3 regions of the Lysinibacillus sp. FSL W7-1291 genome follow, and region 3 is predicted to be linked to each of the others. Evidence: riboswitches for the same ligand, from Rfam matches in the RefSeq annotation. Region 3 holds a riboswitch; each other region holds the start of a gene.
What was found. A riboswitch is a leader RNA that binds a small molecule or an ion and turns the genes downstream of it on or off. The one in region 3 is predicted to bind thiamine pyrophosphate.
Positions count from the first base shown of each region.

Region 1: it holds a riboswitch for thiamine pyrophosphate, as region 3 does, so the genes downstream of both, thiW (energy coupling factor transporter S component ThiW) here and thiT (energy-coupled thiamine transporter ThiT) in region 3, are expected to answer to the same signal.
Region 2: it holds a riboswitch for thiamine pyrophosphate, as region 3 does, so the genes downstream of both, thiM (hydroxyethylthiazole kinase) here and thiT (energy-coupled thiamine transporter ThiT) in region 3, are expected to answer to the same signal.

Region 1 is NZ_CP151994.1:850,222-854,592, reverse strand. Features, by position in the region: gene NST76_RS03905 (tetracycline resistance MFS efflux pump) at 1-940, shown strand, start outside; TPP riboswitch at 1,007-1,114, shown strand; gene thiW (energy coupling factor transporter S component ThiW) at 1,206-1,706, shown strand; gene NST76_RS03895 (VWA domain-containing protein) at 1,951-4,371, opposite strand, start outside.
Region 2 is NZ_CP151994.1:3,354,141-3,358,511, forward strand. Features, by position in the region: gene sppA (signal peptide peptidase SppA) at 1-415, opposite strand, end outside; gene NST76_RS16185 (acyl--CoA ligase) at 582-2,183, opposite strand; TPP riboswitch at 2,374-2,471, shown strand; gene thiM (hydroxyethylthiazole kinase) at 2,564-3,331, shown strand; gene thiD (bifunctional hydroxymethylpyrimidine kinase/phosphomethylpyrimidine kinase) at 3,319-4,143, shown strand; gene thiE (thiamine phosphate synthase) at 4,133-4,371, shown strand, end outside.
Region 3 is NZ_CP151994.1:3,874,436-3,878,806, reverse strand. Features, by position in the region: gene NST76_RS18890 (SMC family ATPase) at 1-1,610, shown strand, start outside; gene NST76_RS18885 (hypothetical protein) at 1,652-1,774, opposite strand; gene NST76_RS18880 (DUF4870 domain-containing protein) at 1,830-2,153, opposite strand; TPP riboswitch at 2,281-2,388, shown strand; gene thiT (energy-coupled thiamine transporter ThiT) at 2,525-3,085, shown strand; gene map (type I methionyl aminopeptidase) at 3,247-4,002, shown strand; gene NST76_RS18865 (hypothetical protein) at 4,036-4,371, opposite strand, start outside.

The sequences.
Region 1 (4,371 bases), 1.5 Mb from region 3:
TGCACAAATCGGTTTTGGCCTAGCCACAGACGTCTGGATGCTATTTTTAGCACGCTTTTTAGGCGGTCTAGGTTCCGCATTTGTTGCACCTCCTATTATGGCATTTGTAGCTGACGTTACTACCTACGAGGAACGTGGAAAAGGTATGAGTATGTTAGGTGCTGCTATGTCACTGGGCTTTATGATAGGGCCAGGAATAGGTGGTTTCTTAGCAAAGGTTAGTTTACATTTTCCATTTTTCACGGCAGGAGTTGCTGCCATACTTGCATCTGTTTTATCTTACTTTTTATTACCATCTACTAAACCAAACACTTCACATGACAAGCAAAAGCAAGAAAATCTGGCGAAGCAAATGGCTCGTTCCATACATATGCCTTATTTCGTTATGCTCATTATCATGCTCGTGTTCTCGTTCGGAATTGCCAACTTCCAAACAACCTTGTCATTATTTGTGACAGAAAAGTTTAATTACACACCCGTAGATATTGCGATTATTTTAGTTGTCGGTGGTGCTTTTGGGGTAGTTGTACAAATGTTTGTGATTACACCACTTTTTAATCGCTTTGGTGAAATGAAAGTTGTGTTAGTCAATTTATTTATTGCATCTGTTGCTATTTTCTTAATATTGTTTGTATCTGGCTTCGCTCTTATATTAGTTGTAGCAACTATTTTCTCTACAGCAACAACACTAATTCGTCCTGCTGTAAATACACTAATTTCAAAGCTTGCAGAGAAAGAACAAGGGTTTGCTGCGGGCTTGAATAATGCTTACATGAGCCTTGGCAATATGATTGGACCAGCCTTAGCAGGTTTACTATTTGACTGGAATATGAACAGTCCATATATTTTCGGATCTATCATATTATTAGCCTGCTTCTTCCTTGCACTCATCTGGACATTGAAAAAAGCACCTCATCTAATGCATCCTGATACGAAATAGTCAGAAAAATCATTGACTATTTTTAACATTATGTTACAGTAATGTTGGTTAATAAAATTGAATGATATTTACCACTAGGGGAGCCTTTAAAAGGCTGAGACGTATATGATGATGTACGGACCCTTTGAACCTGATCTAGTTCATACTAGCGGAGGGAAGTGGCGCTACTTGCTACTATCATTGTCTATGCAAGGCCGCTTCCTATTGTTTAAAGGAAGCGGCCTTTTAATTTCCCTCATGATTTTATTCAAGAGGAGTGAACCTTATGTCAATTCGTAAAATGACAATCATGGCTTTATTAGTAGCGATTGCTGTAGCAGGATCTACCTTTGTATCCATACCAACAGGCATCGCACGCGCCTACCCCGTTCAGCATGCTGTTAACGTAATAGGAGCTATTATACTAGGACCCGTGCCAACAGTTCTAGTTGCCTTTGTGACAGCCATCATTCGTATCTTTACTGGTACAGGCTCTCTTTTAGCGATTCCTGGTAGCGTCATTGGAGCATTGTGTGCGGCCCTTGCCTACAAATACAGTAGAAAATCATGGCTAGCAGGATTCGGCGAAGTTTTTGGCACTGGTATTTTAGCTTCACTTATTGCCGTACCCTATGCAAAATTGCTTATGGAGACATCCGTAGCCGCATTATTCTTCATGCCAGCCTTTTTAACATCAAGTACCATCGGGGCCATCTTAGGTGTTATGGTAGCTAGCACTTTGCGAAAATCGGTACTAGTAAAGAGCTTTAATTCTTCGCTTTATTGAGTGGTGCTGAGTGCTTTTTGATTTTGGAAATCCTTTAAGATGTGCGAGAAGATTTCTTTTCTAGTCTTTGAGCGGGGTTCGTTTCTTTATGAGCGTCTCTCTCCCCCGAGAAGCACTTTTCGAAGGCTGCACTGTGTCAATCACCTTTGCACCCCTTTCCTAGCGGAAACCACCATTTTTTAAAACCTCAAAGCATTTAAAAAAGCAGTGCAAAATGGAATGATTTTGCACTGCCTTCACTTTATTATGATCGTTTTTTCATACCCTTTAATAGCTGGGCTACGTTCGTGTCTTCTGCTTGTACAGGTTTCTCCTCAATTGGCTGCTCTTTTTTATTCGTTTTTGTTAGGAAACTCCAACCAAAACGTCTTATGGTAATATCCATAAAGAATAGAAGCATACTTGCTAAAAGAAGCCATGTAGCAATGTTTTGTCGATCCGCTCCTTTGGTTGTAAAGTCACGGAACACATCTTGTGGTTCTTTTAAAACGGCTCCCCCTGTTTGATTTGTTAACTCTTCAACCAGTTTTTCATTAACAGGGAGCAGTTCATACTCAGCACTATAAGGAACACTTAGGCCTGCCTGATAAATGGCCTGCTGCTCATCCGCTATACGGAAGAAAATCAATCCAGGTTCGGCCTGTACAACAGCTCGAATTTGGGAGGCTGAAATGGTTTCTAACTGAGTTTCTAACTCCTCCCCTGCTTCATTAACCGCTACAATGTCTAAAAATGCGGCTTCATTTGTAGGGTCTGTAATCATAAAGGAGCCATCAGCTTCTAATCTCACATCATAGGCAACATCATTATAGCTTGGCAACATTTGTGAAATAAGCGTCTGCCAAAATGTTCCCCAGTCCTGCCATCTTGCCCAATCTCCTGTCCATTTACCCGTTGAATCGGATGTAAAAGCAAATGTTTTACCGAGTCCATATTGCCATTGTGCTAACACAGGATCTTCCTTCTCACTTTCTGCAATTACGGTTGTCCCTTGCTTAGCTGTCGTTCCAATATAAGCATTCATTTGAGGGACGCCATTGGCAAATAGCGAATTCCATCCTGCGGCATTATAAATTGCTGGATAAAACGGATTATCCTCAATATAGGTACGAGAAATCATAGCTGTTTCACGAGATAAAATAGAAGGAATGGTTTGTTCATCAATGACATCATAGAACCGTCCACTACCCATATCACTAAGTGCTTCGAGTAAGTTAGCATCAGCATCTTGTCCAATCGCTACTGTTGATAAAGTGATACCATTTTCTTTTCCCTCAGCAATTAAATCCTCATAATTCCCAGACTGTGATTGCCCATCGGTTAAAAGAATAATATGTTTACGTTGAAGCTTTAAATCGGCGAGATTTTCATAGGCTTTAGCTAATGAACTATAGATTTCTGTCCCGCCTCCTGGTGTTACTGATAGAATGGTATCCACTGCCTCTTCTTTACTTTTAAGAGGTGCGGTTTCTATGATTTCCCAAGGACGATCATCGAAGGCGATAAAGCCTAATGTATCCTCATCTCGTAGCATTTCAACAGAACGTGCCGCTGCTTCCTTAGCTAGCTCCAGCTTTGAGCCATGCATACTGCCAGAACGATCCAGCACTATGACTAGCCCTAATGAAGGTAATTGCTCCTTGCCCTTAATTTCCATCTCCACAGGCAATAACGTTTCAATTGGCGTTTTAAAATAGCCTCCTAAACCAAAACTATTTTCTCCACCAACCATCGTGAAACCAACCCCAAAGTTTTTGACTGCTTGCTCAATCACACTCATTTTCGCCTCACCAACTAAATGACCAGGCACATTGTCAAAAATGATCGCATTATATTGTAAATAGCTGGACAGTTCATTTGGTAGGCTTTTAGGATCGACAACATCATAGGCAATGGATTGACTACCAAGTGCTGCCGCGATAGGTGAAGCTGTTTCATAGCCATTGACGATGAGTAAATGGGGTTCACTTTGTACCATTGTGACACTTGTTAATTTATTGTTTTCAAAAATAGCATCCTGCCCAACTTGAATAACTGCTTCGTATTTTACAAGTCCTTCAGCTGTTGCTGCGTGTTTATAGGTAAACACATTTGTACCTTCCGTCAGCTCAACTGCCTCGCGATGAATTAGTTCATCATTTTCATATAATAACAGCTCCCCTTGCCCTGCTGCTGTTGCATGAATTTCTGTTACTAATTGTTGCTGCTCTCCTACATAAGCAACCTGAGGAGAGACAAAGCTTTTGAGCGACACATCATGGACAACTGGTAGACTAAAAGGTACAACGTCCACACTAATATTGGCACCTTTCAATCTGGAGACAAATTCTAAAGCATCTCCTTTTGTCTCATTACCATCTGTTAATAATACAAGGCGAGTCGCTTTTTTAGGATCAACAATGCCTGTTGCAAGCTGTAGACTTTGTTCAATATTCGTTTGATCTGTTGCTTTGATTTCTGTAAGCTTCGGTACATCCTTTAATTCTTTAGACAAAATGGCTTCTGTTTGTAAAGTGGAAGAAAAAGAATAGATCCCTGCAAGTTGGGGTTCTTTTTTAGATTGTAGGCTCTCCTGTATAAACTGAACCATCTCATCTTCTGTACCATTCATAGACGCAGATCGGTCTAGTAAATACACGATCTGTTCTTCTTTTATCGGTAATAA
Region 2 (4,371 bases), 520 kb from region 3:
AAATTGGAATTTGTCGTTCTTCTTTAATTTTTAGCAGCTTTTTATAGATTTCTGCTGATTCTTTCACACCACCACCTGGTGAATTGACGCTTAAAACAACGCCCTGTATCGAATCATCATACAAAATATTATCCAATTGCTCTAAGAAAAATGTATGATCATAGGCAACTGGTTGCCATAATGTACTTGAGCCGATATCTTGAATCGCTCCATCTACCTTTAAATAAGCAATTCGCTTATCAAAATTGTCCCCTTCAATGACATTTTCATATACATCTAAATTATTCCCAGCCATCAAACTATCAAAATTACCTAGGAAATCTGCTTTAAATAGGGCAAAAATGGTGTTAATTCCTAATGAAAATAGTAAAAGAACACCTGCGACTACTAAAGCAACCCACCTTTTTACATTCATGTCTTTCCGCCTCCTCAACACGTAATACGAATGACTTGCTTATTTGTTTCATTTTTTTGCAATAATATGCAAAAAGCTTGTTGCTATTTATTTCCTCATATTACCTTACCTAAAAAAATAAAAAAAATCAAAGTCCATACCTTTGCATGAACTTTGATTTTCGACATTATTTCCTAGGAAATGATGATGAATGGCATTGCTTTGTTTCTTGCTGTCGTAATTCAACTCGTCGAATTTTTCCAGAGGATGTTTTGGGTAGCTCTTCGACAAATTCAATAGCACGTGGATATTTATATGGGGCAGTCAATGATTTCACATGACTTTGAAGTGTTTGAATAAGTGTTTCATCACCAATTTCACCATTACGAAGAACAATAAATGCCTTTACAATATTTCCTCGAACTTTATCTGGACTGGCAATGACAGCAGCTTCTTTCACAGTTGGATGCTTCATCAAAGCATCCTCTACTTCAAAGGGACCAATTGTATAACCCGAGGAGATAATGACATCATCTCCTCGACCCTCAAACCAAAAGTAGCCATCTTCATCTTTGTAGGCACGATCTCCTGTTATATACCAATCACCACGGAATTGTAAATTTGTACGTTCAGGATCATTTAAATATTTTTTAAAGAGAGCTGGTGTTTCACGATGAACAGCAATATCACCCACCTCTCCCACTGCAACAGGATTGCCGAAATCGTTAATAATATTAACGGTGTTGCCAGGAGTAGGTTTTCCCATTGAGCCAACTCGCGCCTCCATCCCTACCATTGTACCAACAAGTAATGTATTTTCCGTTTGACCATAGCCATCTCGCACTTGTAAATGGAATGTTTCTGAAAATACGTTGATAACCTCACTATTTAACGGTTCACCTGCTGATACAGCTTGGCGAATTGCATGTAAATCATATGCGTGTAAATTTTCAAGTGATGCCATAAAACGATATTCAGTTGGTGTACAGCATAATACATTGATTTTGAATTTTTCAAGCATTGCCAAATAGGAAGCAGCATCAAATTTACCTTTGTAAACAAATGCAGTAGCACCACTGCCTAATGTAGCGAGAAAGGGACTCCATATCCATTTTTGCCATCCAGGTGCTGCTGTTGCCCAAACAATATCATTTTCTTGTACACCTAACCAATGTGGTGCTGTTGTTCGTAAATGAGCATAGCCCCAGCTGTGTGTATGTACCGCTGCCTTTGGGTTACCTGTTGTGCCGCTTGTATAGGCTAAAAATGCATTATCAGTACTTTTTGTCGGGGTCGGATTTATGTAAGTTGTAGGTTGATGGTGCATTTTTTCTAGTAAAGGCTGCCAAGGCTCATGTGCTTTCCCTATGACAAATTGCTGTATGCCCTGTAAATTTCCAACTTCATCAAATTGTTCAATATAGGGCTCATAGGCAACAACCCCTTTAGCATTGGCGTGATGAATGCGATACTCAATATCTTTTGTTCTTAACATTTCTGAGCTTGGAATGATGGTTAAACCTGCTTTTAATGCTGCAATATAAACAATATATGCTTCCACTGAGCGTGGTACCATCACTAAAATCACATCACCCTTCGTTAAACCTTGTAAGGTGAAAACATGTGCTGCTTGATTCGCTTTTTCCATCAAATGTGCATATGTAATAAATTGTACAGCTTGATTTTCTTCATAAATAATTAAAGCATTTTTCGTTGCATCCTGAGCATATTTTTCAATTTCCTCTGTTATGTTATACCATTCTGGTGCAACTAAATCTTGTCTTTTCATGGCAGATGCCCCCTTTTGCTATGACACATTATAAAACTCCTTTTTCAGTATTTTCAATGGTTTGCGCTTAATTTAGGTAAAGTCATGACAACTATCATACCTAGCTATATGGCATCAGTCACGTTTTGTCGATAGGAAAACTAGCTATTGAACACAAATGAAAAGTATGGTACATTTTGGTCAACTAAAAGCAAAATTGCAGGGGGACTCGAAAGAGTTGAGAAGGTAAAACCTGACCCTTTGAACCTGTTAGTTAATACTGACGTAGGGAGCAACAGACATCGATTTTTTCAGATGAAAGGCTCTTTTTCGTGTATTTTCACATAAAAAGAGCCTTTTTGCATGCTTACGTCCATCCACAAAGGAGGACTAAAATTAAAATGATATTTCAAACAATTCGTCAACAGCAACCACTTATTCATTGCATCACAAACTATGTGGTGGCAAATTTCCAAGCAAATGGTTTATTAGCATTAGGTGCTTCGCCCGTTATGGCTGACGATAGCCAAGAGGTTGAGGAAATGGTAGCAATGGCACAAGCATTATTAATTAATATCGGGACACTCAATACTCGCACCAAAAACGCCATGCTGTTAGCAGGAAAAAAAGCTAATGCACTTGGCATTCCAGTTATATTAGATCCAGTTGGGGCAGGGGCTACAACTTATCGCAAGGAAACCGTTCAATACTTACTTGAAAACATACAATTTGCCGTAATTCGCTGTAATATCGGTGAGCTTGCGGCTATAGCCAATGTAGATTGGCAACAGAAAGGTGTAGATAGTGGTCATGGCTCCATGTCACTGGAGACGGAAGCATTACTAGTGGCACAACGATATAATTGTATCGTTATTGTAACAGGTGAACGTGATCTTATAACAAATGGTGAGCATAGCCAGTGGATAGCTGGTGGCCACCCACAAATGACAGAGGTCACTGGTACTGGCTGTTTACTTAGTGCGCTTTGTGGTGCTGCCTATGTCGCAGGTAACAAGCCATACAACCAATTAGCAGAAACACTCACTTACTATAAAAAGGCAGCAGTACTAGCTTCTGCATTCACTGCAGATATCGGTGATTTTCAAATAGCTTTGCTTAATGCTATACATCGTTTATCAAAGGATGGTGAAGCATCATGCATATTGTAACGACGATTGCTGGATCAGATAGTGGTGGCGGTGCTGGTATACAGGCTGATTTAAAAACATTTCAGGAATTAGAGGTGTTCGGCACTTCCGTTATTACAGCTTTAACTGCACAAAATACAACAGGCGTGACAGGTGTTTTCCCCATTGACATTTCGTTTGTGGAAAAACAATTTCAAGCGTTAGTCGAAGATTTTCCGATTGCTGCAATGAAAACAGGCATGCTTTATTCCTCTGGTATTATCCAAGCCATCGCACGCATGATCGGTGAATTAAACATACCACTAATTGTGGATCCCGTGATGATTGCAAAAGGTGGAGAAAGCTTATTACAGCAAGAAGCTATTGAGGCGTTACGCTCATCTTTACTACCACTAGCTACGATTGTTACGCCAAATATACCCGAAGCAGAGGCTCTCACGGGGAGAACCATTCGCCATTTTGAGGATATGAAACAAGTGGCTCAAAGCTTTTTACAGCTAGGTGTACAATGCGTCATTGTAAAGGGTGGGCATTTAGCAGAACCACTTTATGCCATTGATTATGTATTTTTCAAAAATGGACAATCTTTTTCGATGCAGTCTCCACGAATCCAAACCAAAAATACACATGGTACTGGCTGTACATTTTCAGCAGCACTCACTGCTTTTCTTGGACGAGGTTTAGCGATGGAAGAGGCTATTATCGAAGCTAAAAAATTTATTCAATTAGCGATTATGCATGATTTAGCCATCGGCAACGGGCACGGACCTACAAATCATTTCGCTTATCAACAGCATAAGGAAGCCTGTGAGGTAATTATTCATGAAACGTGAGGATTTACAGCTTTATTTTATTATGGGGACAGGCAATGTTTTTCAACAAAATCCCATCCATCTCCTCGAAAAGGCATTGCAAGCTGGCATTACGATGTTTCAATTTCGCGAGAAAGGGTCTCTTGCCTTAACTGGATTAGCCTATGAACAATTTGCACGCCAATGTCAAAAACTTTGTCAGCAGTATAATGTACCGTTTATCGTTAACGATGATATAGAGCTCGCTTT
Region 3 (4,371 bases):
AAAGTAAAAAGGCCCTTCTATTATTGCAGCAACGGTGGCTGACAAGTCAGGCTAGTATTTTAGCGGAACAGCTAAAGGAAGGGGAGCCTTGCCCTGTTTGTGGCAGTATGACTCACGAGAAAACACATAAAGAGCAACTGGAAGTTATTGAACTTGCTCAAGTGGAAACGTTAAGAGTGAAGGCTTCTTCAGACGAGCGTATGTATCTAGAGAAGGCAGCACTTTTGTCATCTACGCAACAGCTTCTTCAAGATACATATCAGCAGCTAGAAGCACAGCATATTAAACAAGAAGACCAAGCACAGCTCATCGCTACTTTACACAAGACGGAGCAAGAGATTGCGAGCTTAAAAGTTGTCCATCATCAACTAGCAGATATGCGATTAAAGCTAAAGCATCAACGTGATAGAATAGAGCAGCTTAGAAATAAACAGATGGAATTAGAGCAATATTTAGCTGAGCACATGAAAGAATGGACAAGATTACAAGCGGTTGTAGAAGAACAGCTCAAGCAGATGCCAGCCAATTTACCAACATTACAGCAATTAAAGCAACAACTTACGGATGTTAGTAAACAGAAAATGGATTTGCAAAAAACATGGCAAGAGAGTCAAGAAAATTTGCATGTCGTAAAAGAAGCGACAAGTAATGCAAAACTAACTGTAGAAATCGCCAAACAATCTTTTGAGGAATTGCAGCTCAAAATGAATGAAAAGCGGCAGCAATTTTCAGCAAGCATGCAGGAAATCGGCTTTGACAGCTATGAGGAATACGCAGCTGCCAAACGGAGTGCGAGCCAATTGGAGGCACTTCGCAAAGTATGCAGTGACTATGCTTTACAGGTACATACCCTGAAAATCCAAATAACTGAAGGGGCTATGTATCTTCAAGGGAAAGAGAAGCAAGATTTAGTGATGATGGAAGCAAAAGTAGAACAACTTCGTACAGCGTATGAGGAAGCATTTAAACGTTTGCAACAGATGAATGGTTTTGCACAAGCATGCCAGGGCTTTATAAAAAAAGTGGAAGAAACAGCGAGAGAGCTTCAGTTACTTGAACAAGAAGCTGGTCGAGTAAAGGAACTCTATGGATTATTAAACGGACAAAATTCGAAAAAGCTGTCCTTTGAGCGATACATTCAAATTAATTACTTAGACCAAATTACCGATGCCGCTAATATTCGTCTTTATCACTTATCAAATGGTCAATTTGAGCTTAGACGTTCTGATAGACTAGAAAAGCATGCGAAGCAAAGTGGGCTTGGGCTTGATGTATATGATGCCTATACGGATCAATTACGTGATGTGAAAACATTATCCGGTGGCGAAAAATTTAATGCTTCCTTAAGTCTTGCTTTAGGAATGGCAGATGTCATTCAAAGCTTCCAAGGGAATATTCATATTGAAACCATGTTTATTGATGAGGGCTTTGGCTCGCTTGATGAGGAATCTTTGAATAAAGCAATTGATACATTAATTGCTTTACAGGATTCTGGTCGTATGATTGGCGTGATTTCTCATGTGCCTGAATTAAAATCAGCGATGCCAGCGGTCTTACATGTAGAAAAAACATTGAATGGACATAGTCAAACCCACTTTGAAGTGAAATAAATAAAAGGCGTATTTCCAAAACAAGGGAATACGCCTGCTGTTTATTTTTTTCGAGGGGTGGCTGTAGGTGTTGTCCCTTTTTTTGCAGCCATTACTTTTTTCACGATAGGAATAACAATAGGTGCTAATTTTACGGCGGTTTTCACAACATTTGATACTTTCATTCAAAAACAGCTCCTTTTACAATTACTACTACCTGTTTCGCTTAAAAATGAAACATTAACGAATAACACGAACAGCTTGAATAATATTCCATATTACAATTCCTAGTGAGACGATGGCATAAATGGCAAACGAAACGAACCAAATAATCAACATCGTATTATTGCCGGACGTTGGATCCAAATTAAATGTAGAAAAAACAAAGACAATAAAGAACAGAATGCCGAAAACAAAAGGAATTAAATGAGAGATAAGTGCACGAATTGAATGTCTTTTTACGTCACTATCTTTCGTAATAATGTACACAATTAATGGGACGATAAAAGGGGCGAAGAAAATACTTAAATAACTAAAGGCAGATAAAATTTTTTGGTTCTCCATAGTTGTACCTCCTTTTGTAATATTTACGCATGAAAAACAGCAAAGTTTCAAAAAAATAATATATGGAAGAGGTTGTAATCCTTCTATCCTTTGCGTACAATGAGAATGTTCAAATAAATTCAGATGTAACGACCACAAGGGGAGCTGATGATGTCAGCTGAGACTGGGCACGTAATGCCTTGACTCTTTGAACCTGTAAGTTAACGCTTGCGTAGGGATGTGGATAGAAACCGACACTAGTACGATGTGAGGCTCTGTCCTGGCATCGTTTTTTCATTCTTGAGGGAATAAAAAGGTGTCAGAAAGAGACATATCAGCGCATTTCTATTCCTGCTCTTGTATCCTACATCGGAACAAAGGAGAGAATATATATGGACAAAAAAAGACTATTAATGCTTGTGGAGATTGCGATATTTGCAGCAATCGGTCTTGTGCTTGATCAGGTTTCCTTTAAAGTATGGGCACAAGGTGGCTCTGTTAGTCTAGTCATGGTACCTATTATGTTAATAGCATTTCGCTGGGGCTTAGTAGCAGGGCTAACAACTGGATTACTCGTGGGTGTAATGCAAACCATGTTTGGTGCTACGATTGTGCACTGGCTACAAGGATTCCTTGATTATGGTGTTGCTTTCACAGTTGTAGGATTAGCGGCGGTTGTGCGTGGACCCGTGTTGGCGGCTGCCAAAAATGCCAACAAAACAAAAATGGCACTTTACATTATATTAGGTACGGTACTTGCGGGCTTTTTACGATATGCAGCCCACACGATGGCTGGCGCTGTATTTTTTGCAGAATATGCTGGCGATCAAAATGCATGGATCTATTCCATCATCTATAATGGTACATATATGCTACCAGCAACTATTTTAACGGCAATTGTAGGCGTTCTTTTATTCACAGCTGCTCCACAATTAATGCAAAGAAAAGCATAAAACATGCCCCTCACATTTGTGAAGGGGCTTTTTTGTCGCAAATAACTCTTTGCGCACTTCGCAAAGTAAGGAAGCATACAATATTTAAAGCGTTTATCGTTATACGCATAACAAGTTATGTTATATTAAAGTATAGATATTAGATGAAAGGGACGTTATACATGATTGTAAAAACGCAAGAAGAGATTGAAGCTTTTAAAAAAATAGGACGCATTTGTGCTGAAATTCGTGAAGCGATGAAAGCTGCCACAAAACCAGGTGTTACAACATTGGAGCTAGATGAAATTGCTGGCCGTATGTTTGCAGAGGCTGGCGCGATATCTGGTCCAAAGGGAGAATATGATTTCCCTGGGTATACATGTATTAGTGTCAATGAAGAAGTGGCGCATGGTATCCCCGGAAAACGTGTTATTCAAGAAGGGGATATTGTAAATATCGATGTTTCTGGTTCATTAAATGGCTACTTTGCTGACACTGGTATTTCATTTGTGGTTGGTGATGGCTATGAGGACAAAGAAAAGCTATGTCGCGTTGCCAAAAGCGCCTTTGATCGAGCAATGACAAAGGTAAAGGCTGGGTCTAAATTAAATCAAATTGGTAAGGCAGTTGAACGTGAGGCGAATGCTAATGGCTTAACTGTTATTATGAATTTAACTGGTCATGGTTTAGGTCAATCTTTACATGATGAGCCGAATCACATTTTAAATTACTATGATGCATGGGATTCTACAATTATGAAAGAAGGTATGGTGCTTGCGGTTGAGCCGTTTATCTCAGCGAAGGCAGAGCATATTGTAGAAGCTGGTGATGGTTGGACATTCATTACACCTGATAAATCACTTGTAGCTCAAATTGAACATTCAGTCATTGTAACAAAAGATAAACCGATTATCCTAACATCATTAGACGAAGAATAGAATGCAATGAAATGAAAAATCCTGCTTACCAATTTATTTTTGGTAGGCAGGATTTTTTTTAATAAATAAAATACCAACAAAGAGAACACCACATAAAAAGAAGGCGGCGGTAGTGACAAGTAGCTCATCAAAACCATTATGTAAGGCGATTCCTATATAAGCCCAAATAAAAACACTAGGAAACAAAATATCAAAGTGATGGAAACGGATATGTAGCGCAAGTGCTCCACCTAATGTCAGCAAAATTACTGCCCAAAGAGGCGTACTAAGACCAAAGCCGTTCCAACCATAAGCCGTTAACGTAAAACTGATATTCGTAATAAAAATAAATGTCATCCATGCAAAATAAATGGAGAAAGGAATACGACC